DNA from 3 places in the Ensifer sp. genome. Region 2 is predicted to be linked to each of the others. Evidence: riboswitches for the same ligand, from Rfam matches in the RefSeq annotation. Region 2 holds a riboswitch; each other region holds the start of a gene.
The links. A riboswitch is a leader RNA that binds a small molecule or an ion and turns the genes downstream of it on or off. The one in region 2 is predicted to bind cobalamin.

Region 1 (9,541 bases), on a different contig from region 2:
AGTTTCTGCCAGGCAGAGGACCCGAAGGCGTCGGCCGCCTCGAGCACTTCCTTGTCGACGAGGCGGATGCCGAGATTGGTGAGCCGGATCATCGGCGGCACGGCATAGATGACGACGGCGATCAGGCCCGGCACCTTGCCGATGCCGAAGATCATGACCACGGGGATGAGATAAACGAAGCTCGGCATCGTCTGCATCACGTCGAGCACCGGATTGACGATCGACTGTACCCGGTCGGAGCGGGCCATCAGAATGCCGATCGGGATGCCGATCAGGATCGAGATCAGCGTACAGACGGTCACCATCGCCAGCGTAATCATCGTGTCGTTCCAAAGACCGACGAGGCCGATGGCGATCATCGACAGCGCCGTGCCGATGGTGATGTTGATGTTGCGGCTGCCGTAATAGACCACGGCGACCATGACGATCAGCACCAGGATCCAGGGCGACGCCACGAACGCGCCCTCGAGATAATTCAGGAACCACTGAAGCGGCTGTACGACCGTATCGATGGCGTCGCCATAGGAACGGACGAACCCTTTGAAGCCATCGTCGATGGTCTTGCGCGCGAGCCGGATCGTTCCGTCGTCGATGGCAGGGAACTTGCAGAGCAACGCTGGCAAGACACTGCAGATGGATGCCATATTTTTCCCCTTCTTGGCCGGAAGTCTTATGACGCCGACTGCGTCTCCGGACCGGTCGTTGCCGATCTCCTGCGCAGACTTGACGAGTGACCTCTTCGGGTCCCGGCGTGAGAAATGTGACAGCGGAACGTGTCGCCCGCTTTACTGAATGCGACGCGAACCGAGCCCGTTCGTCGTCGGAAGCGTCGCCGTCGTGCCCGGTTACCCAGGCTGCCGGCGAAGACGCCGATGCAGGCGACCGCTTTTTTCGCGGGCGCCTGCATCGGCAATCGCATCAAAGCGCAGCCTTGACCTTCTCGGCCACTTCCGGGCTCACCCAGGTGGTCCACATGTCGGGGAACTCGGCGAGGAAATGCTTGGCCGCATCCTCGTTGGTGCCCTGGTTCTCATCCATCCAGGCGAGAACCTTGTTGACCGTGCCGTTGTCCCACTTGCGCGCCTTGACGTAGTCCATGGCGACGCCCGCCTTGTCGGCGAAGGACTTGGTCACGACCGTGAACACGTCGGAGACCGGGTAGGAGTTGACCTTCGGGCTCGGGCAATCGGGAACCGCCGAGCAGGCGTCCCATTCCTTCTTGTCGTGGTCGACGCCGAAGGAGAGGCGGGTCATCTCGTATTTGCCGAGGATGGCGGTCGGTGCCCAGTAGTAGCCGAGCCAGCCGGTCTTCTTGGCAAAGGCATTGGCGATCGAGCCGTCGAGGCCAGCGGCAGACCCGGTGTCGACCAGCTGGAAGCCGGCCTTCTCGGCATCGATCGCCTTGTAGAGGTTGGCGGTCGAAACCTGGCAGTTCCAGCCCGACGGGCAATTGTGCACGGCGGCCTTGGACGGGTCTTCCGGTGCCGGGAAGAGATCGGGGTGTTTCAGCGCGTCCTGCACCGTCTTGATGTCGGGGTGGGCATCGGCGAGGAATTTCGGGATCCACCAGCCTTCGACGCCGCCTTCGCTCAAGATCTTGGCGGCCTCGATCAGCCGGCCTTCCTTGATCGCCGCGTCGAGCGGCGTGCGCACGGCGTTGACCCAGAGTTCCGGCGCCATGTCCGGCTGAGCCTTTTCGTTCATGGAGGCAAAGGTCGGCATGGTGTCGCCGGTAACCAGCGTCACGGTGCAACCGTAACCGTTTTCCAGAATGAACTTGTCCACATGCGCAGCGACGCCCGCAGATGCCCAGTTCATTTCGGCAATGCTGACTTCACCGCATTCCGCGGCCTGCGCGGAACCCGCCATGGCATAAAGGCCTGCGGCGAGAATGGTGGAAGCGAGGAGTTTCTTCATGTTGCAAGACCTCCCAGTCTTTATCTGCAGCCAACGATCGAACGGGCGTCATGGGGACGCCCTTGCATCCCGGTCACCCGACCCAAATAAGCAGCCTGGGCTTCGGCGCAGTTCACGCCAAGGGTAGCCCCGCTGCGGCGGTGATGGGAATTCGTTCTGGTCCTGGCCGCGGAACCCTGTCGCCGGCCGGATTTCCTCTATACCGCAAGCCAAGCCTAAGTATTCTCGTTGAGAAATCAACCTCTTCAATCGGAGAGGGGCGCGACCGATAGGGTAGCGGCGTCTGTCTGCGACATGGCGCAAGCGGAATTTTTCGGCTCCCGGCGGCTAAATTTAAGCATTTGCGACAATTAGTGCCGCAAAATTTAGCGCTCGCCACAATGCTGGTTTCCGGTCTGTTGCATTGAGGACCTTTCCTGTCTCGAATGCGTCACGCGCAAATTTTGCGAATGTCGCGAAAAACATTCAAAAAAAGCCGGAATTCATCTTTCGTTAAATCCTCAATAACCATCCGGTAACGATGTCCGGCTAATTGTTGTTGCGCGGCAGGAAACGGCCGCCGACCCGGATCAAGGTAGTGCGTCCCGGGTTTGAAGCGAGCCTCCGGTGTGTATTTCCGGAGTGACCAGTGTTTTTTGGAAGCCGCATCCCTCGAGAGAGGTCGATGCGGCTTTCGCGTTTATGGCCGTTGACGGTGATCGACGGACCAAAAAAAACCGTCTCCACGAGGGGAGACGGCTGGAGGAGGAGGCGTTAGCTGCTGAAATGCGAAGCCTTGGCCAATAGGACGCCCGGGGACCGGGCCATCGGGTCAGCCGACGTTGGACGTGCGGATGAAGCCGAGCGGTCCGAAGGGAGCGTCGAGAACGACGTTGCGGACGCGCGACTGACTGGCGGGGACCTTGGAATTCCAGGCGATCTGAACGAAATTGGGCTTGCTGAAGATGTACAGCATGGACATGGACCTTGAGAGGCCGGACCCCATTGGTCCGGTATGTGTTTCGGTGGCGCTGATATAGGCTCGCCGCAAGCGAAATTGAATGCCAAACTCGTCACAGGATGTCGCAATTACGCTAGTTTCGGAGAGAAACTCGACAAGCTTGATTAGCGACCGAAACAGTCCGTCATCGACGCGCCGCAAATGCGGCGAAATCTTGTCAAAGCAGGGCTTTGCGCCCGATCAAATCGATGTTACCCGTGGCGCCATGACACGCAAGATCATGCTGCAGGGAACCGGCTCGGATGTCGGAAAATCGGTATTGGTGGCAGGCCTCTGCCGGCTCGCTTCCAATCGCGGGTTGAAGGTCAGGCCGTTCAAGCCGCAGAACATGTCGAACAATGCCGCGGTGTCTGACGACGGCGGCGAAATCGGCCGGGCGCAGTGGCTGCAGGCGCTGGCTGCCCGCGTGCCGTCCTCCGTGCACATGAACCCGGTGCTCCTGAAGCCGCAGTCGGATGTCGGCAGCCAGATCGTGGTGCAGGGCAAGGTCGCAGGGCAGGCGCGCGGGCGCGAATATCAGGCGCTGAAGCCGAAATTGCTCGGCGTGGTCATGGACAGCTTCGAGCAGATTTCGGCCGGCGTCGATCTTGTCGTCGTCGAAGGCGCGGGGTCTCCGGCCGAGATTAATCTGAGGGCCGGCGACATCGCCAATATGGGCTTTGCGACCCGTGCGGACGTGCCTGTCATCCTCGTGGGTGACATCGACCGCGGCGGTGTCATCGCCTCGCTGGTCGGCACGCATGCGATCCTGCCGGCGGACGACCGGCGCATGATCTCAGGCTATCTCATCAACAAGTTCCGTGGCGACGTCACCCTGTTTAATGACGGCATTGCCGCCATCGGCGGCTACACCGGCTGGCCCTGCTTTGGCGTCGTGCCGTGGTTGAAGGCGGCGGGCCGGCTGCCGGCGGAGGATTCCGTCGTGCTCGAAAAGCGCGTGCGCGGCGAGGGGCGGGCGCTGAAGGTCGTCGTTCCCGTGTTGTCCCGTATCGCCAATTTCGACGATCTCGATCCGCTCGCCGCCGAGCCGGAGGTCGAGCTCGTCTTCGTGAAGCCAGGCAACCCGATCCCGGCAGATGCGGGTCTCGTCGTCATTCCCGGGTCGAAATCGACCATTGCCGACCTGAAGGATCTGCGCGCGCAGGGCTGGGACGGCGACATCAAGCGCCATGTCCGGCGCGGTGGCCGGGTTATCGGCATCTGCGGCGGATACCAGATGCTCGGCCGGCGCGTCACCGATCCGCTGGGGATCGAGGGGCGCGACCACGAAATCGCCGGGCTCGGTCTGCTCGATATCGAAACCGAGATGGCGCCGGAAAAGACCGTGCGCAACAGTCGCGCCTGGTCGCTGGAGCACGACGTGACGCTCGAAGGCTACGAGATCCACCTGGGCAAGACGACGGGCGCCGATTGCGACCGCCCTGCGGTCAGCATCGACGGCCGCGCCGATGGTGCTCTTTCTGCCGATGGCCGGGTGATGGGCACCTATCTGCACGGCCTGTTTGCAAGCGATGCCTATCGCTCGGCACTGCTGAGAAGCTTCGGGATCGAGGGCGGCATCGGCAATTATCGTCAATCGGTCGACGCGGCGCTCGACGACGTCGCGAGCGAACTCGAGGCGGTGCTCGACAGGCGTTGGCTGGAGCAGCTGCTCGGGAATTAGCCAGCGCGCCGCAATCGCGTTGTTGGCCGTCGCACGCGTCGATTGACTTTGCGCCCCCCGCTTCCTAATCATCTGGCGTTGGATGGTTTCCCCGGATCGTGGCGATGCGGGGGAATAATTGGGAATGTGACGGATGGACCCAAACCGGGCATCCTTATCGCAGCCGACCCCGCGACTGTAGAACGGTCAGGGTTCGCCATCGGGTTTGATGCCGGGTTGTCGGCCGGTTGCATGGGCAATCGGGGCAGGTCAGGGATCAAGCCGGAAAAGCCACTGGCGTGGCTTCGTGATCAGCCGGGCTGGACGCCTCTTCTTCTACGAATCGTCCGCCTTTCACGAAACCGGCCACAGCGCCGCGCATCGGAAACGACGTGCAAAGGTTCGCTGTGGCACCGGAAAGCGCCGGGAAGGTGAGGCGGGCCGTTCGGGCCCTTGCATTGTTTTCGCGTCGCGACGCGAAGCGATGCCATGGGCTCGTGACGCCGTGAGCCAGGAGACCTGCCGTCCGACAGGGGCATTCCGCCCGAAGGGAAGCCCGCTTCCCAACGCCATCACGGAGGTTGTCTTGGCTTATCGACCATTTTCCGAACGCGCCTTGAGCGCGCCGAGCTTCTGTTGCCGTTCAAAATCGCCCGCTGCGGCGACGTGAGGCGGCAAGGCAGATGAGCATTCCCCATGCCGGGCCGGTTCTGGTCCTCGGTGGCGCCCGTTCCGGCAAATCCAGCTTCTCCGAACGGCTCGTCGAAGCCTCGGGTCTCGACATGCACTATGTCGCGACCGGGCGTGCCTGGGACGACGAGATGCGCGAGCGTATCGACCATCACCGGGAAAGGCGCGGCGAGGGCTGGACCACGCATGAGGAGCCGCTCGATCTCGTCTCGCTGCTGACGCGCATCGACGGTGAGAACCGCGTGGTCCTCGTCGACTGCCTGACACTGTGGGTCACCAACCTGATGATGGAAGAGCGCGACATGGCGGCGGAGTTCGCTGCCCTTGCCGGCTTTCTGCCTGAGGCCCAGGCGCGCCTCATCCTTGTTTCCAACGAAGTCGGCCTCGGCATCGTGCCCGAGAACCGCATGGCCCGCGACTTCCGCGACCATGCCGGCCGGCTTCACCAGATCGTTGCGGAGAAATCCGCGGAAGTTTACTTTGTCGCGGCTGGATTGCCGCTGAAAATGAAGGGTTGATCCATGACCACTGCGAGAGCCAACCAGGGCAAGATCCCGGCGACCGTCATCACCGGCTTCCTCGGCGCCGGCAAGACGACGATGATCCGCAACCTGCTGCAGAACGCCGACGGCAAGCGCATCGCGCTCATCATCAACGAGTTCGGCGATCTCGGCGTCGATGGCGACGTCCTGAAGGGTTGCGGCGCTGAAGCCTGCTCGGAAGACGACATCATTGAACTCACCAACGGCTGCATCTGCTGCACGGTTGCCGACGATTTCATTCCGACCATGACCAAGCTGCTCGAGCGCGAAAACCGTCCTGACCACATCATCATCGAGACCTCGGGTCTGGCGCTGCCGCAGCCGCTGATCGCTGCCTTCAACTGGCCGGATATCCGCAGCGAAGTGACCGTCGACGGCGTCGTCACCGTGGTCGACAGCGCGGCCGTTGCCGCCGGCCGCTTTGCCGACGACCATGACAAGGTCGATGCGCTGCGCGTCGAGGATGACAATCTCGATCACGAAAGCCCGATCGAGGAGCTGTTCGAGGATCAGCTGACGGCTGCCGACCTGATCGTGCTCAACAAGACCGACCTGATCGACGCCTCCGGCCTGAAGGCCGTGCGTGACGAGGTCGCCTCGCGCACCAGCCGCAAGCCCGCGATGATCGAAGCCAAGAACGGCGAAGTGGCTGCTGCCATCCTGCTCGGCCTTGGTGTCGGCACGGAAAGCGATATCGCCAACCGCAAGTCGCACCACGAGATGGAACATGAGGCCGGCGAGGAGCACTCTCACGACGAGTTCGACAGCTTCGTCGTCGAGCTCGGCGCGATTGCCGATCCCGCCGCCTTCATCGATCGCCTCAAGAGCGTGATCGCGGAGCACGACGTGCTGCGTCTCAAGGGCTTTGCCGATGTGCCCGGCAAGCCGATGCGTCTTTTGATCCAGGCCGTCGGCGCCCGCATCGACCAGTATTACGACCGGGCCTGGGTGGCCGGCGAAAAGCGCGGCACCCGCCTCGTGGTCATTGGCCTGCACGATATGGACGAAGCAGCCGTGCGCGCTGCCATTACCGCGCTCGTCTGACGCCTTGAATCAACGCCGTTCCGGGAACACCCGGACCGGCCTGAACGGATAGAACAATGCATCTGCTTCTCGCCCAGAAAGGAACGATCGCCGACGGCAACGAAGCGATCGACCTGGGGCAAACGCCGGCCGACGTGCTTTTCCTGTCGGCCGCCGACACCGAGCTTTCCTCGATCGCTGCGGCCCATGGCCGGCGCGGCGAGGGAGCGAGCTTGCGCATCGCCAGCCTGATGAACCTGATGCATCCGATGTCGGTCGACACTTATGTCGAGCGCACGGCGCGGCATGCAAAGCTCATCGTGGTGAGACCGCTCGGTGGCGCCAGCTATTTCCGTTATGTGCTGGAAGCATTGCATGCGGCCGCCGTCACCCACCGCTTCCAGATCGCGGTGCTGCCGGGCGACGACAAGCCGGATCCGGGCCTCGAACCGTTCTCCACGGTCGAGCCAGACGACCGCCAGCGCCTCTGGGCCTATTTCACCGAAGGTGGCGCCGACAATGCAGGTCTGTTTCTCGATTATGCCGAGGCACTGATCTCGGGGGGCGAGAAGCCGCAGCCGGCAAAGCCGCTTCTGAAGGCCGGCATCTGGTGGCCGGGGGCGGGCGTCATAGGCGTCAGCGAATGGCGGGCTCGTGTCCGGGAAAGAACGGTTACCGGGGAGGGAGCCGAACCCCCGACCATCGGGATCTGCTTCTATCGCGCCTTGGTGCAGAGCGGCGAGACGCGGCCGGTCGAGGCGCTGATCGACGCGCTTGCGGCCGAGGGCATGCGCGTGCTGCCGCTGTTCGTTTCCAGCCTCAAGGATGCCGTTTCGGTCGGCACGCTGCAATCGATCTTTGCCGAGGCGGCTCCCGACGTGGTGATGAACGCCACCGGCTTTGCCGTCTCGTCGCCGGGCGCCGACAGGCAGCCGACGGTGCTGGAATCGACCGGCGCACCGGTGCTGCAGGTGATCTTTTCCGGCTCGTCGCGGGCGCAATGGGAGACGTCGCCGCAGGGGCTGATGGCCCGCGACCTTGCCATGAATGTCGCGCTCCCGGAGGTCGATGGCCGCATTCTCGCGCGCGCCGTCTCCTTCAAGGCGGCCTCGATCTACGATCCCAGGGTGGAAGCCAATATCGTCGGCCATGAGCCGCTTGCCGACCGGGTGCGGTTTGCAGCCCGGCTCGCCGTCAACTGGGCGAAGTTGCGCCGCGCCAGGCCGGCTGAACGCCGCATCGCCATCATCATGGCCAATTACCCCAACCGCGACGGCAGGCTCGGCAATGGCGTCGGGCTCGATACGCCTGCCGGCACAGTTGAGGTGCTGCGCGCCATGGCCGTCGAAGGCTATGGCGTCACCGATTTGCCGGCAGATGGCGACGCGCTGATCCGCTATCTCATGGCCGGGCCGACCAATGCGGTAAGCCACGACCGCGAGATCCGCGAGACAATTTCGCTGAGCGATTACAAAGCGTTCTTCGATTCGCTTCCGAAACAGATAAAGGATGAGGTGACCGGCCGCTGGGGCGCGCCGGAAGCCGATCCGTTCTTCCTCGATGGCGTCTTTGCGCTGCCGCTCGCCCGCTTCGGCGAGGTCGTCGTCGGCATCCAGCCGGCGCGCGGCTACAACATCGATCCGAAGGAGAGCTACCACTCGCCGGACCTCGTGCCGCCGCACGGCTATCTCGCTTTCTATGCTTTCCTGCGCAACCAGTTCGCAGCGCAGGCGATCGTCCACATGGGCAAACACGGCAATCTCGAATGGCTGCCGGGCAAGGCGCTGGCACTATCGGAGACCTGTTACCCCGAGGCGATCTTCGGGCCGTTGCCGCATGTCTACCCCTTCATCGTCAACGACCCCGGCGAGGGCACGCAGGCAAAGCGCCGCACCAGCGCCGTCATCATCGACCACCTGACGCCGCCTTTGACCCGGGCGGAATCCTATGGGCCGCTGAAGGACCTCGAGGCGCTGGTCGACGAATATTACGACGCCGCCGGCGGCGATCCGCGACGGCTGAGGCTCCTGAGCCGGCAGATCCTCGATCTCGTGCACGACATCGGCCTCGACCACGACGCCGGCATCGACAAGGGCGACAGCGACGACAAGGCGCTGGAAAAGCTCGACGCCTATCTCTGCGATCTCAAGGAGATGCAGATCCGCGACGGCCTGCACATCTTCGGCGTGGCGCCGGAGGGGCGGCTTCTGACCGATCTGACGGTGGCGCTCGCCCGCGTGCCGCGTGGCCTCGGCGAAGGTGTCGACCAGAGCCTGCAGCGCGCGATCGCGGCGGATGCAGGCCTCGGCTTCGATCCGCTCGATTGCGTGATGTCTGACCCTTGGGACGGATTGCGGCCGGATATCCTTGCCGAGGTTTGCGATCAGCCCTGGCGCACGGCCGGCGATACGGTCGAGCGCATCGAGCTGCTGGCGGCCTCTTTCGTGAGCGGCGAGGCGCCGGCACCGGCGGCGTGGTCGGCCACCAGCGCCGTGCTCGGCGAAATCGAGACACGGCTAAAGCCGTCGATCGTCAATTCCGGTGCTGCCGAGATGGCCGGTTTCCTGACCGGCCTCGATGGCCGCTTCGTGGCGCCCGGGCCGTCCGGCGCGCCGACGCGAGGGCGGCCCGACGTTCTGCCGACCGGGCGCAATTTCTACTCCGTCGACAGCCGCTCCGTGCCGACGCCGGCCGCTTACGAGCTTGGCAAGAAATCCGCCGAGCTGC
Region 2 (9,541 bases):
GACACGCTTGATGCCGCCTTCATCGCGTTGCTTCCGGAAGATCTCAGGCGCGAGCATCATGACGTCGTCATTCCGCCGCGCCCGGAAGGGGTGGGCGACGATATCGCCATCGAGGCCAACAACCTCACCATGCGTTTCGGCGATTTCGTCGCCGTCGACAATGTCAGCTTCCGCATCGGCCGCGGCGAGATCTTCGGCTTCCTCGGCTCGAACGGCTGCGGCAAGACGACGACGATGAAGATGCTGACGGGCTTGCTTGCCGCAAGCGAAGGCACGGCCAAGTTGTTCGGCCGCGAGGTCGATCCGCGCGACATGGAGGTGCGCCATCGCGTCGGTTACATGTCGCAGGCCTTCTCGCTCTATACCGAGCTCACGGTCCTGCAGAACCTCGAACTGCACGCCAAGCTCTTCGGCATGGCGGCGGACACGATACCGAAGCGGATCGAGGAGCTTGCCGATCGTTTCGACCTTTCGGGCGTGATGGCGGCGCTGCCGGATGCCTTGCCGCTCGGCGTGCGCCAGCGCCTGTCGCTGGCGGTCGCCCTGATCCATTCGCCCGATATCCTCATCCTCGACGAGCCGACATCGGGTGTGGATCCCGTCGCGCGCGACAGTTTCTGGCAGATCCTCGTCGACCTCTCGCGCAACGAGCAGGTGACGATCTTCATCTCCACCCATTTCATGAACGAGGCGATGCGTTGCGATCGCATGTCGCTGATGCATGCGGGCAAGGTGCTGGTCAGCGACACGCCCTTGGGCATCATGAAGAGCCGCTCGGCATCGACGCTGGAAGAAGCGTTCATCGCCTATCTGGAAGAGGCGATCGCTGGCGCCAAGCAGACGGCCCCTTCCGTGGTGAGGGCGCAGGCTTCGTCGAAGCCGGCAATCGCCCAGGCGGTCGAACGAAAGGCGTCGGCGACGTCCGGGTTCTTCGACGTCGGGCGCATGTTCAGTTACACCCGCCGCGAGGCGCTGGAGCTGGTGCGCGATCCCATCCGGGCGACACTTGCGACCATCGGCACGGTCATCCTGATGTTCGTCATCGGCTATGGCATCAACATGGATGTTGAGGACCTGACTTTTGCGGTGCTCGATAACGACCAGACGACCACCAGCCGCGAATATATTCTGGAAATCGCCGGCTCGCGCTATTTCATCGAGAAGGACCCGATCACCGATTACGCCGACCTCGACCGGCGCATGCGCAACGGCGAACTGAGCCTCGCGATCGAGATCCCTCCGGGCTTTGCCCGCCGCGCCGCCCGGGGCGACACGGTCGAGATCGCCGCCTGGATCGACGGCGCCATGGCGAGCCGCGCCGAAACGGTCAAGGGCTACGTGCAGGGCCTGCATGCCCATTGGCTGACCGGCAAGATCCGCGAGCGCTATGGTGCCGCGGCCACCGCCGGCACGTTCAAGATCGAGACGCGTTTCCGCTACAATCCCGACGTCAAGAGCATCGTCGCCATGGTACCCGCGGTCATCCCGCTGTTGCTGATGCTGATCCCGGCCATGCTGTCGGCGCTCAGCGTCGTGCGCGAGAAGGAGCTGGGCTCGATCGTCAATCTCTATGTCTCGCCGGTGACGCGGCTCGAGTTCCTGGTCGGCAAGCAGCTCCCCTATATCGCGCTGGCCATGCTCAATTTCGCGCTTCTGACCGCCTTCGCGATCTTCGTTTTCCGGGTGCCGTTTACCGGCAGTCTTTTGACCTGGACCGTCGCGGGCCTGATCTATGTCTCGGCAGCAACGGCCATGGGGCTCGTGATCTCCACCTTCATGTCGAGCCAGATCGCGGCGATCTTCGGCACGGCGATCCTGACCCTCATCCCGGCCATCCAGTATTCCGGGATGATCGATCCGGTATCCTCGCTTGAAGGGGCGGGCGCCTTCATCGGCCAGATCTACCCGACGACGCATTTCATGACGATCGCGCGCGGGACCTTCTCCAAGGCGCTCGGCTTCGGCGATCTCGCCGGCGCTTTCGTGCCTATGCTGATCGCGGTGCCGGTGCTTTTGACGATCGGCACCTTCTCCCTCAAGAAGCAGGCGAGGTGACCATGCGCCTGTCCCACATCTACCAGCTCGGCATCAAGGAACTCTGGGGGCTCTGGCGCGATCCGATCCTGTTGATCCTGATCGTCTATTCCTTCACCCTGTCGGTCTATACCGGCTCGACCGCGATGCCGGAGACGCTCAATCGCGCCGCGATCGCCATCGTCGACGAGGACCGTTCGCCGGTGTCGACGCGGATCTCGACCGCGTTCTATCCGCCCTATTTCGTGCCGCCGCAGATGATCACGCCGGCGGAGATGGACCGGCGCATGGACCAGGGGCTCGATACCTTCGCGCTCGACATACCGCCGAATTTCCAGACGGATCTGCTCGCCGGCCGCTCGCCGACGATCCAGCTCAATGTCGACGCGACGCGCATGAGCCAGGCCTTTTCGGGCAACGGCTATATCCAGCAGATCGTCACCGGCGAGGTCGCGGGCTTCCTCGACCGGCACCGCAGCGAGCAGCAGCTGCCGGTCGATCTGGTCCTGCGGGCGCGCTACAATGCCGAGTTGAACAAGGGCTGGTTCGGCGCAGTGATGAACGTCATCACCAACATCACCATCCTGTCGATCGTTCTGACCGGGGCGGCGCTCATCCGCGAGCGCGAACATGGCACGGTCGAGCATCTGCTCGTCATGCCCGTGACCCCGTTCGAGATCATGGTCAGCAAGGTCTGGTCGATGGGACTTGTGGTGCTCCTGGCTTCGGCCGTCTCGCTGGTCTTCGTCGTCAAGGGCGTGCTCGCCGTCCCGGTGCAGGGCTCGTTTGGGTTGTTCCTGCTGGCTACCGCCTTGCAATTGTTCGCGACAACGTCGATGGGCATCCTGCTGGCCACCATCGCCGGCTCCATGCCGCAGTTCGGCCTGCTCTTGATGCTGGTGCTTCTGCCGTTGCAGGCGCTCTCCGGCGGCATGACGCCGCGCGAAAGCATGCCCGAGATCATCCAGACCATCATGCTCGCCGCACCCAACACCCATTTCGTCATCCTGGCGCAGGCGGTGTTGTTCCGCGATGCCGGCCTGGACGTCGTCTGGCCACAGCTTCTTGCGCTTCTGGTAATCGGCGCTGTCCTCTTTGCCTTCGCCATGCGCCGCTTCCGGGCATTCCTGAAATAGACCGAGCGTGGCGTGTCGCGGGCAAAGCGCGCGCAGACTTTTACCAGTGGAAAATGCGACCGGCGGTTGACGCGCCGCCGGCATCTGGTAGGTCTCGTCCCTGCGAAACAGGTTCCGTCATGCGATGGATGAAAAGGGAACACGGTGAGGATTACCCATCAGGGGCCGATACCGCGACTGCCCCCGCAACTGTAACCGCCGAGCGGAACCCCATGAAGCCACTGCGCGACATCTCGCGTGGGAAGGCGGGAGGAAGCGACGACGCGGAAGTCAGGAGACCTGCCTGTTTCGGTCACCCATGCCTGGACACGAGGGGTGTCGAGGCGCGGCCGTCCGTAGCGGTGACATTGGAGCAATGTTGCCGCGTGCCGCAGACGGCGCCGGGGTGGTCGCTTGTCGTCTTGCCTCAGCCATTGTCTGCCCGCGGTCGATCGCGCGTGGGCCGGATCGTGCCCGTCGCGCCGGAGTGGGGACGACATGACGAAACAATTGACTGGCGCAGCCGCGCTGGTTCTGACCCTCGTGGGCGGTGCCCAGGCACAGGACCAGGGCACAAACGAACAGCCGACGAAACTTGAAAAGATCCTGGTTTCCGATGGCCTGACGCCGACCGAGCAGCGCAAATCCGGACGCGCCTTTACCGTGATTACCGGAGATCAGATCGAGAAAAACCAGATCCGCTACGTCGCCGACGCCCTGCGTCTGGTTCCCGGTTTCTCGGTCTCGCGCACCGGTGCCCCCGGCGGCCTGACGCAGGTGCGCGTGCGCGGTGCGGAAGGCAATCAGCTCTTGGTGGTGATCGATGGCGTCGAGGCGAACGATGTCTCTCAGGGCGAGTTCGATTTCGGTGGCCTGGTTGCCGACGACATCGAGCGCATCGAAATCCTGCGCGGACCGCAAAGCACCTTCTGGGGCGCCAATGCCATGGCAGGTGTCATCAACATCGTCACCAAGAAGGGAAGCCGCGATGGTGCCGTGTCAAACGCCCGCACCGAAGTCGGCGGCGACGGCACCTGGCTTGGCGGCCTGTCGACCCGCGGCGGCGGCGAGGGCTATGATTACGCGCTGTCCGGCGTGTTCCAGAGAACCGGCGGTTTCAATATCTCCGATACCGGCTCCGAGGATGACGGCGACCGTAATGGCACCGTCAACGGCAAGTTCGCCTTCGATCTCTCGCCGGATCTGCAGCTCGACGCGACCTTGCGGGCCGTCAACCGCAAGACCGACCTTGACGCACAGGACTACATGACGGCGCTGACCTACGACACACTGGACTACACGCGATCGCGTGAGCTGTCGGGCTCGCTCGGCCTGACCCATTCGGCGCTCGACGGCGATCTCACCCAGAAGGCGCGCGTCTCCGGCCTCGACGTTCACCGTGACAATGTCAGCGGCTTCGGGCGATCCTGGAACGACGGCAACCGCTACAACGGCAGCTACCAGGCAAGCTACGGCTTCGATGGTGGAGACGGTATCCGCCACCAGATCACCGGTGGCTACGAGTGGCAGCGCGAGACGTTCAGGCCGTCGCATCTGCTCGAGACCTTCAGCCGCAATGCGCATTCGCTCGTCGGCGAGTATCGCGGCGAGTTCGCCGACCAGTTCTTCGTCAATGCAGGCCTCAGGCGCGATTTCAACGATCGCTTCGAGGACGCGACCACATGGAGCCTCAGCGCCTCCTGGGAGATACCGGGCAGCGATACGCGCCTGCACGCATCCGTCGGCACCGGCGTGACCAACCCGACCTTCTACGAGCAGTTCGGGTATATCCCGGGAACCTTCATCGGCAATCCCTACCTGAAACCGGAGGAGAGCCTCGGCTGGGACATCGGTGTCGAGCAGAGCTTCTTCGACGACGGTCTGACTGTCGATGTCACCTATTTCGACCAGAACCTTAAAAACGAGATCGCCACCGTCTACGACGCCAGCTTCCGCTCGACGCCGGTCAATCGCTCCGGCGAAAGCCTGCGCCACGGGGTCGAGGTCTCCGCGATCGTCGACTTCTTCAACGGACTGACGACGACGGCGACCTACACCTACACCGCCTCGAGTGAGCAGACGCTGGCCGGTGGTCCGCGCCTGCAGGAAGTCCGCCGTCCGCGACATGCCGCAGCGCTCGATGCGGCCTACGTCTTCCATGATGATCGCGCGCGCGTCTTCGGCGAGGTCATCCTCAACGGTCGGATGCAGGATGTCGCCTACAGGCCCGGGCCCGAGAGAGTGCCGCTTGGCGCCTACACGCTCGTCAATGTCGGCGGCAGCTTCAAGGTCAACGACACGCTTGAGGTCTTCGGCCGCGTCGACAACCTTTTCGATGAGGATTATGAGGAGATCTACGGCTACAACACGCAAGGCGTCACCGCGTTTGCCGGATTGAAGGCCACATTTTGATGATATCCGGTTGGTGTCGGCGATTTCTGGTTGCGGGGCTGCTTTGGGCAGCCTCGCCTGCTGGCATCTCGGCGGCCGAAACGCCGCGCCGCGTCGTTTCCATGAATGTCTGCACCGACCAGATGGCCATGCTTCTGGCGGATAAGGGACAGCTCTATTCGGTCTCCTATCTCGCCGCCGACGCCTCGACCTCGGCGCTTGCAGACGACGCTAAGCGCTATGTCCTCAATCACGGGCTTGCCGAAGAGATCTTCCTGATGAAGCCGGATCTTGTCATTGCCGGCACCTACACGACACGCACCACGGTCGACCTGTTGAAACGGCTCGGCTTTGTCGTCGAGGAATTTGCGCCCGAGGTATCGATCGCCGAGGTCAGGACCAACCTGCGGCGCATGGGGAAAATTCTCGGCCGCCAACAGCGAGCCGACGCACTGGTGGCGGCAATGGATGCAGAGATCGCACGGCTGCAGGCGATGAACTTGTCTGAGGTCGAGCTGGCGCTCTACTACGCCAACGGCTTCACCTCCGGCAGCGGCACCCTTGTTGCCGACATCGTCGGCATCGCCGGACTGGAAAATCTGGCGGAAAGGCTCGGTATTTCCGGCACCGGCAAACTGAGCCTGGAAGCGCTGGTGCTCGCCCGTCCGGATCTGATCGCCGTCGACGCCAGCCCTGATCGAGGGCCGGCGCTGGCAAGGCAGACCTTCGACCATCCGGCCTTCCGGGCCATTTCCGCCGGGCACCGGGCCGTCCAGCTCGACAGCCGCTACACCATCTGCGGCGGGCCGTTCACGCTGATCGCCGCCGGCATCCTGCAGCAGGCCGCCATGACGCTTGGCGGCGTGAAACCCGACATGGGGAAACGATGACCGAAACCGCCCGTTACCGCCTGCTGATCGCAGTTCTTGCCATGGTGGTCGCCCTTCTTTTCGTGCTTTCGCTGACGGTCGGTCCGGCGGAAGTCGCGCCGTTGCAGGGGCTTTCGGCGCTTTTCGCTGACGACGACAGCCTGATCGGGCTGGTGATGCGGGAAATCCGCCTGCCGCGGGCGATCCTCGGGTTGATGATCGGTGCAACGCTCGGGCTTTCCGGCGCTGCCCTTCAAGGCTATCTGCGCAACCCGCTCGCCGAACCGGGGCTGATCGGCGTCAGCGCCTCTGCTTCGCTCGGCGCGGTCATCGCCATCTATACCGGACTGTCGGCCCTCATGCCGCTGGCACTTCCGTTGATGGCGCTCGGCGGCGCGCTCTGCGCCGTGCTTGTCGTCCGGCTGATAGCGGGCGCGGATGCGCGGCCGCTCTCGGTCATCCTCGCCGGCGTCGCCGTTTCGACCTTTGCCGGGGCGATGACCTCGCTGGCGCTCAATCTCTCGCCCAATCCGTTTGCGGCGATGGAGATCATGTTCTGGATGCTGGGCTCGCTCACGGATCGCTCGATGATCCATGTCTGGCTGGCCGCGCCCTTCATGGTGTTCGGCTGGCTGATGCTGGCAAGCCTTGGCCGCGCGCTCGATGCGCTGACGCTGGGGCATGAAACGGCGGCCAGCATGGGCGTCGACATGCGGCGGGTGCAGCGTCTTGCAGTCATCGGCACGGCCGCCTCCGTCGGGGCGGCGACCGCGGTTGCCGGCGCCATCGGTTTCGTCGGCCTGATCGTTCCGCACCTGTTGCGCCCGCTGGTCGGAGCGCGGCCCTCGCGGCTGCTGCTGGCCAGCGCGCTCGGCGGGGCGGCCCTGTTGCTGGCTGCCGACATTCTCGTGCGTGTGGTGGCGCCCGGCCGTGACCTCAAGCTCGGCGTGCTGACGGCGGTCGTCGGCGCGCCGTTCTTTCTCGTCCTTGTCCTGCGCGCACGGAGGCAGATGGCATGAGCCGGCTTGCCGTTTCCAATCTCGCCGCCTCGCTCGGGGGCAACCGGGTGCTGAAGGACATCGCTCTCGACGTCGGTCCGGGCGAATTCGTCGGCCTTATCGGGCCGAACGGTGCCGGCAAGTCGACGCTTTTGCGCGCCTGTCTTGGCCTGGTGCCGTCGAGCGGCGACATTCTCATCGACGGGCAGGATCTGCGACGTATGGCGCCCCAGGATCTTGCGCGCCACGTCTCCTATGTCGCCCAGGATCGGGACATCGCCTGGCCGATCACGGTGGAAGCGCTCGTCGATCTCGGCCGGCAGCCGCATCGCGGCGCCTTCGCGCGACCGACAGATGGCGACCGGGCGGCGGTCGAAGCAGCACTCGAGCGCATGGATATCATCGCACTGCGCGCGCGCCGGGCGACCGATCTCTCCGGCGGTGAAAAGGCGCGGGTGCTGATTGCAAGAGCGCTCGCGCAGCAGGCCGGCCTGCTTCTGGCCGACGAACCGGTCGCAGGCCTCGATCCGGCCCATCAACTCGCGCTGATGCAGGTGTTTCGCGATCTCACGCCTCATGGCACCTCCGTGATCGCCTCCATGCATGATCTCGGTCTGGCGGCGCGCTGGTGCGATCGGCTGGTGCTACTCGAAGGCGGGCGCATCGTCGCCGACGGGCCACCGGCAACCGTGCTGACCGCCGATCTCCTGCGGCGCGTCTACGGCATCGAGGCCTATGTGGCCGAGACCGGAGGCGGGCTGGTCGTGCAGCCTACGCGCCTTGCGCAAACCACGAACGAACAACAGAATTGAGGGACAAATTCATGGCCGACCTTGCCGACGTGCTGCGCACCCATCTGAAAGACCCGGAGGCTGGATGGAGCATGGGGACGTTCGGCGCCATTGCCGAGTTTCATCAGGATCCGGGCGAAACACTCATCGTCGACAGGCCGGATGTGCTGTGTCGGGCGACGGAGCGCGGCGGCGTGCTGATCGATGTGGCGCGGCTTGGTGATATCGTTCCGGTCGCCTGGGAGACTGTGAGCCCGAGGGCGCATCGCTGGAGCCACGCAGTCGCGCTTTGCCTGCCTGAAAGCGATGCCCGGCGCCAGGCGCGCGCGGTGTTGAGCGAACTTGGTCGCGACGACGCTGCCATTCGCCCGGGTGATCGCGGCGCGATCCTGTTCGACATGGGGCTTTCTCTGCCGCAATGCGATTTCTGCATCCGCACCGACGACGCGGCCCTGATCGACACCTTGAGGCGAAGCCTCGGTAGGTCCCTGTTCGAGCCCGACAATGCGGCGATGGCAGCGATCCTCAAGGCCCATCCCCATCGCGTCGCGGTGACGGCGATCGGCCGCGTCGAGGTCTACCAGAAGATCGGCGGGCCGGACACCGGCGGTGTCTCTCCGCCCGGCCCGCACACCCACGTGCTGGCGCAACTGCTGCGCAGCGGCCGCACCCATTCCGCCAACACGCCGATACCACCGGGCCTGCTGCCGCTCGGTAGCCTGCACCCCGGCAATCCGGTCGTCGGCCCGATGGGCGAGGAGCGGGCTTTCGACCCGCATCTGCACGAGCGGTTTCAGGCGCTTCTGGGGCGATACGGCAATGAGGCCACGGTCACCGCCAAGGCTGAGCTCATCGCTGCCTTGGCCCGCGATGACCGCCCGAAGGACTTTGCCGGCGCCAACAGCCGTTCCACCCGCGCCGTCATGCGCGTTGCCCTCAGGCAGCAGGAACACCTCGCCCGCCGGAACGGCGACGACGAGCAACTTGCAAGGGTTCTCGCCTGGCGCATGGTGCATGACCGCGCCGTCGATGTCGCAGACACCGACGATGAAGCGCCAGGGCATTGAAGGCGAAGGCAACGGCCGCTGCCGTCCCGAGCGCGCCAGGTCGCCTTGCGTCGCAGCCGTTTTCACGCCAGACAGGCGATGAACGCAATGCTGGAACCGAAGAAGGGCAGGGGACGATGGCCGAACGCAAGCACGGAGAAGCAGCCCCCGCAACCGAGACAACCGTTGCCGGCGCCGACTGGTATGGGCTCGACGTATCCGATCGCGACCACAGCCGTACGCTGTTTTCCGATCTGGACATGACCGAAGCCACCAGCACCGGTGCCGTCTTCAAGG
Region 3 (9,541 bases), on a different contig from region 2:
GAAGGCGCGCGCCTCGATCTCGCGGCGGGCGCTGTTGCCGGTGTCGTTCGGAGTGATGTTGAGCTCGGCTTCGAGTTCGGCGCAGGCCTCCTTCAGGCTGCGGCCGAACATGCGGGGCGCGAGCTGCGACTGCACGAGGATGGCGCTGACGACGCCGACGAGGTAGGCGACGGCAAAGCCGGTCGCGATGGCGGATTCGAACTGGCTGGCGGCCTCCGGCGTCGGCGCGGTCTTGCGGAACGTGTCGATGGCGACGCCGACCGTTGCCGATTCCGTCGCACCGCCGGCAAGCACGCCGGCCGCCGTGCCGAGGTCGAAGCCGAAGAAGATCGACAGCACGATCGCGGTTGCGAGCGCCACCACGCAGAGCGTCACCGTGACGGCGATTTGCGGCAGCGCGTCGGCGTTCAGGCTCTGGAAGAACTGTGGCCCGGTGCGATAGCCGATGGCGAAGAGGAAGAGCAGGAAGAACGCCTGCTTGACGTCATTGGAGAGCACGGCGCCGGTCTGGCCGATCAACACGCCGGCAAGCAGACATCCGGTAACGGCGCCGATCGTGACGCCGGCGATGGTGATCTTGCCGACCGCATAGCCGATGCCGAGCGCCAGGAACAGGGCGAGTTCCGGATGAGCCCGCAGAATGCTGAACGCCTGTTCGACCACGTGACGATCCTTCGATGTTGCGCGCCTGAGGCTGGTGGGCCGCGCGCCGAATGGGGATGGGCATTCCACGGTATGGGTCGCCTGCAGCCCGCGACAGGTTTTCGGTCGCGCGGGAACGCGGTCGACGAAACGAGGCTTTCAAGCGAGGTGGGGAGGCGACGACGCCGGCCACCTCCCGGCGGCCGGCGTCGTCGTGCGATCAACTGATCGGAAGACCCTTCGACGCCCGGTAGGCCTGAACGTAACCACGCGCCACGGAGCGCACGGCACTGCCGATCTGGGTATAGGCATCGTCGTTGAGGTTGGCGAAGGAGACGCGCGCCGACCAGTTCGGAGCATCGAAACCCGAACCGTTCAAGAGAACGATGCCGTAGTCCTCGGCCAGCCGGAAGGGGATGTCGAGCGGGTGGATGTTCTCCTTGACCCAGTCGACGACGTCCTGGCCGACATATTTGCGCAGCCAGAACTCGAAATCGATGATCCCGTAATAGTGGTCGAAATAGATGCCGGGGTTCGATTCGATGCCCATGCCGTCGACCAGGTTGCGGAACCGCTTGGTGCAGATCGCGATGCAGGCCTTCTGGTAGAGCTTGTCGACATCCTGCAGTTCGACCAGGCTGAACAGCGACATCATCACCTGCTGCGGCAGCGAGAGGCCGGCGGTGTGGTTGAGCGCCACGTCGCGGCTGTCGGCGACGATGCGGTCGATGAACTTGACGGCGCGCGGCGTCTGCGTCATCGCCTTGTAGCGCTTTTCCAGGACCTTCTGCAGCGGCTCGGGATGCGCCTTGATCATCTTGTCGAAGATGTTGTCCTGGGCAACCGCGATCACGCCCAGCCGCCAGCCGGTGCAACCGAAGTATTTCGAGTAGGAGTAGACGCCGATGGTGTTGTGCGGCAGGTGGCCGAGCAGCGACTGGAAGCCGGGCACGAAGGTGCCGTAGACGTCATCGGTCAGGATCATCAGATCCGGCCGCTTGGTGTTGACGAAGTTGACAAGGCGCCCGATCGTATCGGGATCGAGTGCGGCGGCAGACGGGTTGCCCGGGTTGACCAGGAACAACGCCTTCACCTTGGGGTCTTCCAGCGCCTTGATGTCTTCGTCGGTAAACTGGAACCGGTCCTCCTGCTCCGCGCTCATATGCACGGTCTTGAGGTCGTAATCCTCCAGTTCCGGCATTTCGAGATAGGGCGTGAAGATCGGCGTGCCGAGCGCGATCGTGTCGCCGGCGTTGAGCAGGCGCGCGTTCTTCAGCGCCTTGAAGATGTAGCACATGGCGGCGGTGCCGCCCTCGACCGGATAGAGGTCGAATTTCGCGTCGGGCCTGAAGCCCGCGCACATCGCCCACATCAGGTATTCGTGGGTGATCCTCTCATTGTGGTAGAGCGCCCGGTCGGGAACGGGGTAGTTGTCGCCGATGATGCTGTCGGTGAGCTCGTGCACGAAGGCGTCCGCGTCGAAGTTGAAGGCGCGGATGGCGTATTCGACGGCATCGGAAAGCGTCTTGGCCGGCAGTTCGCCGTCGTCTTCCTCGTCCCAGTGGGCGGCCATCTGGAGCTGCTTCTTGATCCACTTCTGGAACCGTTGATAGGCGCCGTCGCGCGCCGGCATGCCGGCCACGCCGGCTTTCGGATCAAAGGAGGTGCGCTTGGCCTCGGTGATGGCGAACTGGCCGAGCAGGAAGAACGCTTCACGCGCCCTGGTCGCCGTCCAGTTGGGGTTGCCGCGGCCGGCATTGAGGAATGCCTTGGCGGATTTTTCGGCGTTCGTCCTGGCGAGCTTGATCAGCTCGTCCTTGATCTCGAACGGGCTGAGCTCGGATAGACTGTCGTAGAATTTTCTGTCCAACATGAATCACACTCCCCTAATCGAAGTTGTCTTGTGTCTTTGAACGTTTGTCTCGAACTCATGGCCCGCCTGACGGAGCCAGCATGATGACGATGACCAGGCCGAAGATGGTCAGAAGTGTATTGCCGATGGCATAGGGCATGCCGTAGCCAAGTGCCGGCACCTTGCTCTTGGCAGCCTCCTGGATCATGCCGAGCGCGGCCGTCGTCGTGCGCACGCCGGCACAGGCGCCAAACAGGATCGCCGGATGGAAGCGGAACACGTAGTGGCCGAGCAGCACCGAGGCGATCATCGGTACGGAGGTCGCCACGATGCCCCAGATCAGGAGGGATATGCCGACTTCCTGCAAGCCGGCGACGAAGCCGGGGCCGGCGCCGATGCCGACGACGGCGATGAAGATGTTGAGGCCCAGCGTATTGAGGAGCCAGAGGGCGGGGCTCGGAATGCGGCCGAAGGCAGGGTAGGTGGTGCGCAGCCACCCAAGGACGAGGCCGGCAAGCAGCGCGCCGCCCGAGGTCGAAAGGCCGATCGGTATGCCGCCGATGGTGATCGTGAGGGCGCCGATCATGGCGCCGACGAAGAGACCCCAGCCGAGGAAGGCGATGTCGGTGGTCTCGACCGGGCGATCGGCAAAGCCCAGCGCCTTGATCGCCGCTTCGACATGGGCCTTGGCGCCGCCGATGGTGACGATGTCGCCCCGTTCGACGGTCGTTCCCGGCAGCACCGGGATCTCGACCAGCGAGCGAACGATCTTGCGGGCGTAGACGCCGCGCGCCCAGTCCATGGTGCTGACTTCGGCAAGCGTCTTGCCGGCAAGCGCCTTGCTCGTCACGTAGACGTCGAGCACCTCGGCCTCGGCGTTGAGCAGTTCCTTGTCCTCGACCTCGAGGAGCTTGGAATCGAGGTGTTCGACGAGCAGGGCGCGCCGGCCCGAGAAGGCGACGACGTCGCCCGGCTGCAGCACGGTGTTGCCGTCCGCCTCGATGATCTGGCCGCCGCGACGCACGCGCTCGACGAAGACGCGGATGCCGGGCAGCAGGTTCCTGACCGGCGTTCCCGTGAGCCCGCTCGCCTCGTCGACGCGATAGGCCCTCAGGCCGAAATCGTGATAGGCGTGGGTGATCCCCGGTTCGCTCGCCACGGTGCCGCCACCGAGCTTTGCCTCATACTCCCGGCAGGCGGCCGGCAGGTCGATGCCGAGCATCTTGGGCCCGAGCTGGGCCAGGATGATGGCCGAGCCGATCGTGCCCCAGATGTAGGTGACCGCATAGGCGATCGGGATCTGGTCGGTATAGGTCTTGGCCTGTTCGGGCGTCAGCCCCATCGCGTTGATCTGGTCGCTGGCAACGCCGATCGCCGCCGAAATCGTCTGCGAACCCGCATACATGCCGGCGCCGTAGCCAAGCGGCAGGCCGGCAACGAGCGCGCACAGATAGGGCACGATCAGGCACAGCACGAGGACCGAAAGCGCAAAGAGGATCTGTTTCGGCCCATCCGTGCTCAGGCCGCGAACGAATTGCGGGCCGACGCCGTAGCCGACGGCAAACAGGAAGAGGAGGAACAGGGTCGACTTCAGGTCGCCCGAAACCTGGATCCCCAGCTGTCCGATGACGACGCCGGCCAGAAGCGTGGCCGTGACATTTCCGAGATTGAACCCGGCGATCTTGATCGGACCGATCAGAAAGCCGATGCCGAGCGCCAGAAAAACGGCGACCGGCGGATAGGTACGCAGGGTATCAACAAAAAAGTCTATCGGATTCACCGTCATCCCCTTCAAGAAACTCGTCGTATTCGGGAGGTACGCGGACAGGCTGGATGCTACGTCGCAGGCGCATTCGTTTCGCTGCCGCGCGATCTCGGGCAAGCTCGGCCCACGTCGTTGCGCGTCTGCTGATGCACGGTCTTTTCACCTGGAAGCACATCACTGATTGTGGCTGTCTTCAAGTACGTAACAGTAACGGACGACGTTACCGGGGAGGCGGGCGGCGCACAGCCAGAACGGTCGGCAAGTCCCGCCGTCGTTATCTCTTCGTCGGGCCACGACGTGATGCGGCGCCGCGCTGAGCGTCGGCTGCTCTTGTCGTTCATCCCGCCGATCGCCTGGACGTAACCTTCGTCGGTTCACGTTAGGGAAGCCCGAGCCTTTCGTCGTCAGGGTGAGGCGTGCCGGCTTGGCATGGCGGCCCGACCGAGCGTCGACATTATCCCGACAAAGGCATTTTAGGCTTGCGCATCGTAATGATATTACATAACCAATCTGCATGAAAATATGCCGCATGTTGATAGGCCCGAGCCGATCCGTCCCGCCGGTTGTCACCTCCGTCGAAGTGTGCGACGAAGGGCGTGATGGTGCTGCGAGCGCGACAATGCGCAAGCGGCTGAAAAGGGAACACGGAGCGGACGACCCAATAGGGGCCGAAACCGTGGCTGCCCCCGCAACTGTGAGCGGAAAGCGCATTCACACCCTGTCACTGGCGTTAAGCCGGGAAGACGTGGATGCGCAGAGACCCGCGAGCCAGGAGACCTGCCATCGAACCGATCAACCACAACGGACGGGGTGTTCCGATGGACAAGAACTGGTTTTTGCGCGACGGCCATCCGTCATCACATCGCTATGCCACATTCTCTCCGGCTCGCTCCGGCGGAGAGCAAGCATGGCGACACCGGCATCCCGACAGCACAAGATAACGGTCTGCACCGATTGCCGCTTCACCGGCGGCCCCTGCCGGCCGGGCGCGGATCTCATCCAGCGGCTGAACCGCAGCATCGCGGCCCTCGGCGCGCCGCTTGACCGGGATTTTTCCATTGCCGGCACAGTCTGCATGGCGGGCTGCACCAGGCCGTGCACCGTCGCCTTCCAGGCCACCGGAAAGGCGACCTATCTCTTCGGCGACATCTCGCCCGATGAGGATATCGACGATCTCGTCTCCTTTGCGACGACCTATGCCGGGCGCGATGACGGCATGACGCGGGCGGCCGAGCGGCCGCGCGGGCTTTCCGGCAAGACGCTGGCGCGCATTCCGGCAGCGCTGCTCGTCTCAGAAGACAGCGGCGGGCACTTCCAATGAGTGCGCACGGGGGGACGAGCCGATGAGTTGCACCGCAAGAGGGGCCGGCCTTCGGGTTCGCTGCCTTGACTGGGGCCCACGCCCGGACCTGAAGCTCGTCCGCGAGGTGGATTTTGCCATTGCGCCCGGCAGCCGGCTTGCCATTCTCGGCCCGAACGGTGCCGGCAAGACCTCGCTGTTGCGCTGCCTCTATCGCTCGGCCCGGCCGACGGCCGGCGTGGTCGAGGTCGATGGCGTCGACGTCTGGTCGATGACGGCGCGCGAGGCGGCCAGGATCATCGCCGTCGTGCTGCAGGAAATGCCGAGCGATTTTCCCTTCAGCGTGCGTGACGTGGTGATGATGGGCCGCATCCCCAGGCGCGAGGGCATGAGCGGCTGGACTGCCCGTGACCGCGAGACGGTGGCGCATGCGCTCGAGCATCTCGATCTGACCCAGCTTGCCGGGCGGCAATTCTCGACGCTTTCGGGCGGCGAGAAGCAGCGCGTGCTGATTGCCCGGGCGCTCGCCCAGGAGCCGCGCGTCATCATCCTCGACGAACCGACCAATCATCTCGACATCCGTCACCAGCTCGAAATCCTCGAGCTGCTCCAGACGCTGCAGCTGACGATCGTCACCACGCTGCACGACATCAACCTGGCCGCCGAATTCGCCACCGACGTGGCGATCCTGACGGAGGGCCGCATGACGGTCTTCGGCGCGCCGGAAGACGTGCTCAACCCGCAGGCACTTTCCTCCGCCTTCGGCGTCACCGCCACCGCGCACAGCAACGCCGTTACCAACGGCGCGCGTTTTTCCTTTTCACTCGCTCGACAGGAATTGATTTCATGAAGACACTTTTTGCCGGTTCAGCCCTTTTGCTGCTGACGCTCGCCGCCACGCCGGCGCTCGCCTATCCCGTCACCGTCAAGAGCTGCAATCGCGACGTGACCTTCGATGCAGCACCCAAGCGCGCCGTCTCCAACGACGTCAACCTCACCGAAATGATGCTGGCCCTGAAGCTGCAGGACCGCATGGTCGGCTATACCGGGGTCTCCGGCTGGAAGACACTGGATGAAAAGCTGCGCGAAGGCGTCAAGGCGCTGCCGGAGCTTTCGGAAAAATACCCGACCAAGGAAGTGCTGCTCAATGCGGATGCCGACTTCTACTTCGCCGGCTGGAACTACGGCATGAAGGTCGGCGGCGAGGTCACGCCGGACACGCTTCAGCCTTTCAAGATCAATGTCTACGAGCTGACCGAATCCTGCATCCACATCATGGCCAAGGGCAAGCCAACGATGGACGACATGTTCGTCGACCTGCTCAATCTCGGCCTGATCTTCGGCGTCGAGGACCAGGCCAAGGCGCTCGTCGACGGCTATCGCCGCGATCTCGACAAGATCACTGCGGATGTGGGTGCGATCGAGCGGCCGACGCGCGTCTTCGTCTATGATTCCGGCGAGGAGAAGCCGTTCACGTCGGGTCGTTTCGGCATACCCACAGCGATGATCGAGGCGGCCGGCGGCGTCAACGTCATGGACGACGTGGAGAAGAGCTGGACCGAGATTTCCTGGGAGCCGGTGATCGACAAGAACCCGGAGGTGGTGGTGATCGTCAACTACGGCGAGGTGACCGCCGAGCAGAAGATTGCCTTCATGAAAAGCAATCCCGCCTTCAAAGCCATCGATGCCGTCAAGAACGACCGCTTCGTGGTGCTCGACTATGTCGAGGCGACGCCCGGCCCGCGCAACATCGATGCCATCGCCCGCCTTGCCAAGGCGTTTCACGGGCAGGCGATGTAAGCGACCGGCTGGCGCAGGATCCCCAAGGTCGGCATCGACCCCGGGGATATCGACCTCGGGGATAACATGCGGGCGTGCGCGATGCGGCTCACGTCCGCCCCCTATCGGCAATCCAGGATCTGGGACAGACTGTGAAGATCACGACCGCCATTCTCGCGGCGCTGCTGTTGTTGTGCCTGACGATCACCGCCGCCGTCTCGCTCGGCTCGGCGCCCATCCCGGTTTCGACCGTCTGGTCGATCATCGCCTCGAAACTGTCTCCCGGCAGCGTCGAGGTCGCCTGGTCGGCGGGGCGCGAAAGCATCGTGTGGGACGTGCGACTGCCGCGCGTCGTGCTGGCCGGGCTGGTGGGGGCGGGGCTGGCGCTGACCGGCGCCGTGCTGCAGTCCGTCACCCGCAATCCGCTCGCAGACCCGCACCTGCTCGGCGTTTCCTCCGGCGGCGCTCTCGGCGCCATCATAGCGCTGCTGCATACCGGCCTCATCCTCGGCCTTGCCACGGTGCCGCTGTTTGCCTTTGCCGGGGCCCTTGTCGCCACCGCGCTTGTCGCATTGGTGACGCGGGTGCTCGGCAGCAATGCCGACAGGCTGGTGCTGTCGGGCGTGGCCGTCGCCTTCACCTTGACTTCGGTCGGCAACCTTATGATTTTCCTCGGAGATCCCCGTGCGGTGCACACAGTGATCTTCTGGATGCTCGGCGGTCTTGGGCTGGCGCAATGGCCGCATCTGATCTATCCCGCCGCGGTGCTTTGCGCCTGTCTCGGCTATCTGGTGCTGCGGGCGCGTGAGATCAACGCGCTCGCCATGGGCGACGAGACGGCGACGACGCTCGGCATTCCCGTGCGCCGGTTTCGCCTGGTGCTCTTCGTCGTCACTGCACTTCTGACCGGCGTGATGGTGGCGTTTTCGGGCGCGATCGGGTTCGTCGGCCTGATGGTGCCGCATTTCGTCCGGTTGTTTGCCGGCAGCGACAATGTCCGGGTCATCCCGCTTTCGGCCTTTGTCGGCGCCCTGGTGCTGATCTGGGCGGACCTGTTTTCCCGCGTCGTCATGGCGCCCGAGGACATGCCGATCGGCGTCGTCACCGGGCTCGTCGGCGGCATCGCCTTTATTGCCATTCTGAAGCAGCGCAAGGTGGTGTAAGGCAATCGGGATGGACACGGCGCGATTGCCGCCTATCTCATGGGGCATCTCCCCGGCGGCAATCGGATTACTTTAAGACATGAGGAGCGAATGACGTATCACGCTGAGGCCTGCACTCCGGATGAAGTCCTGAAATTCTGGTTCGAGGAATTGTCGCTCGACCACTGGTTCAAGCCGACGCGCGAGCTGGACGAGCATTGCTACCAGCGCTTCCAGGCGTCGCACCTGGCGCTCGCCAGGGAGATCGGCGATGTCTGGCGGGCGACGCCGGAAAACCGGCTGGCGGCGATCGTGCTTCTCGATCAGCTGCCGCGCAACATGTACAGGGGCACGCCGCTTGCCTTTGCCACCGACGGCCTGGCGCTCAGGGAGGCCAAGCTCGCCGTCGGCGCCGGTGCCGACATGGCGGTCAAGCCGGAGTGGCGGGCGTTCTTCTACATGCCGTTCGAGCATTCTGAGAACCTTGTCGACCAGACCATGGCGGTGAAGCTCTTCAACGAACTCGGCGATCCCATGTATATCGACTATGCGATCCGGCATCGCGAGGTGATCGAGCAGTTCGGACGCTTTCCGCATCGCAATGCCTTCGTCGGGCGGACATCGACGGCGGCGGAGCTCGCGTATCTGGCGCAGCCGGGTGCAGGATTCTGACGGTTTCTGAGGGCGCGAAGGCATGTTTTCCCATGCCTTTGCATCTTTCCGCCGTCTTTCGTATTCAAACCGCATTGTGACGACGGCTCCGGCGATTCCGCATCGGGGCCATCTCTGGGCTTTCGAGGGGTTTGAAATTGCATTTCGTGGGAAAGTTGCTCGCCGTTTCCGTCTGCCTGCTGTCGCTGGCCGGTGCCGGCGCCGTCGTGGCGCAAAACGCCCAGCCGGCGCAGACGACGCAACCTGCCGAGACCCCCGCAAAGGCACCGGCCCAGGCCGGCAATCAGCCCGCGCAAGGCAATGCCCAACCGGCTCAAGGTAGCACCCAGCCGGCGCAAGGCAGTGCCCAGCCCGCTCAGAACGCGCAACCGGCCGCCGACAACAAGGGT

Region 1: another riboswitch for cobalamin. It lies ahead of cobU (bifunctional adenosylcobinamide kinase/adenosylcobinamide-phosphate guanylyltransferase); the one in region 2 lies ahead of RTP54_RS22515 (TonB-dependent receptor domain-containing protein).
Region 3: another riboswitch for cobalamin. It lies ahead of RTP54_RS10620 (DUF1636 domain-containing protein); the one in region 2 lies ahead of RTP54_RS22515 (TonB-dependent receptor domain-containing protein).

What each region holds. Positions count from the first base shown of each region.
Region 1 covers NZ_DALZXU010000001.1:2,121,647-2,131,187, reverse strand. Annotated here, with positions in the region: gene RTP54_RS10355 (ABC transporter permease) at 1-644, opposite strand, end outside; gene RTP54_RS10350 (ABC transporter substrate-binding protein) at 919-1,917, opposite strand; gene RTP54_RS10345 (hypothetical protein) at 2,729-2,872, opposite strand; gene RTP54_RS10340 (cobyric acid synthase) at 3,123-4,580, shown strand; cobalamin riboswitch at 4,647-5,101, shown strand; gene cobU (bifunctional adenosylcobinamide kinase/adenosylcobinamide-phosphate guanylyltransferase) at 5,243-5,767, shown strand; gene cobW (cobalamin biosynthesis protein CobW) at 5,771-6,835, shown strand; gene cobN (cobaltochelatase subunit CobN) at 6,892-9,541, shown strand, end outside.
Region 2 covers NZ_DALZXU010000006.1:79,579-89,119, forward strand. Annotated here, with positions in the region: gene rbbA (ribosome-associated ATPase/putative transporter RbbA) at 1-2,055, shown strand, start outside; gene RTP54_RS22510 (ABC transporter permease) at 2,058-3,170, shown strand; cobalamin riboswitch at 3,263-3,472, shown strand; gene RTP54_RS22515 (TonB-dependent receptor domain-containing protein) at 3,648-5,561, shown strand; gene RTP54_RS22520 (ABC transporter substrate-binding protein) at 5,561-6,430, shown strand; gene RTP54_RS22525 (iron ABC transporter permease) at 6,427-7,428, shown strand; gene RTP54_RS22530 (ABC transporter ATP-binding protein) at 7,425-8,219, shown strand; gene RTP54_RS22535 (DUF6925 family protein) at 8,231-9,265, shown strand; gene RTP54_RS22540 (pentapeptide repeat-containing protein) at 9,382-9,541, shown strand, end outside.
Region 3 covers NZ_DALZXU010000001.1:2,179,566-2,189,106, reverse strand. Annotated here, with positions in the region: gene RTP54_RS10635 (aspartate:alanine exchanger family transporter) at 1-663, opposite strand, end outside; gene RTP54_RS10630 (bifunctional aspartate transaminase/aspartate 4-decarboxylase) at 863-2,515, opposite strand; gene aspT (aspartate-alanine antiporter) at 2,571-4,274, opposite strand; cobalamin riboswitch at 4,843-5,059, shown strand; gene RTP54_RS10620 (DUF1636 domain-containing protein) at 5,167-5,580, shown strand; gene RTP54_RS10615 (ABC transporter ATP-binding protein) at 5,603-6,409, shown strand; gene RTP54_RS10610 (ABC transporter substrate-binding protein) at 6,406-7,359, shown strand; gene RTP54_RS10605 (iron ABC transporter permease) at 7,491-8,501, shown strand; gene RTP54_RS10600 (DUF924 family protein) at 8,592-9,152, shown strand; gene RTP54_RS10595 (mechanosensitive ion channel domain-containing protein) at 9,290-9,541, shown strand, end outside.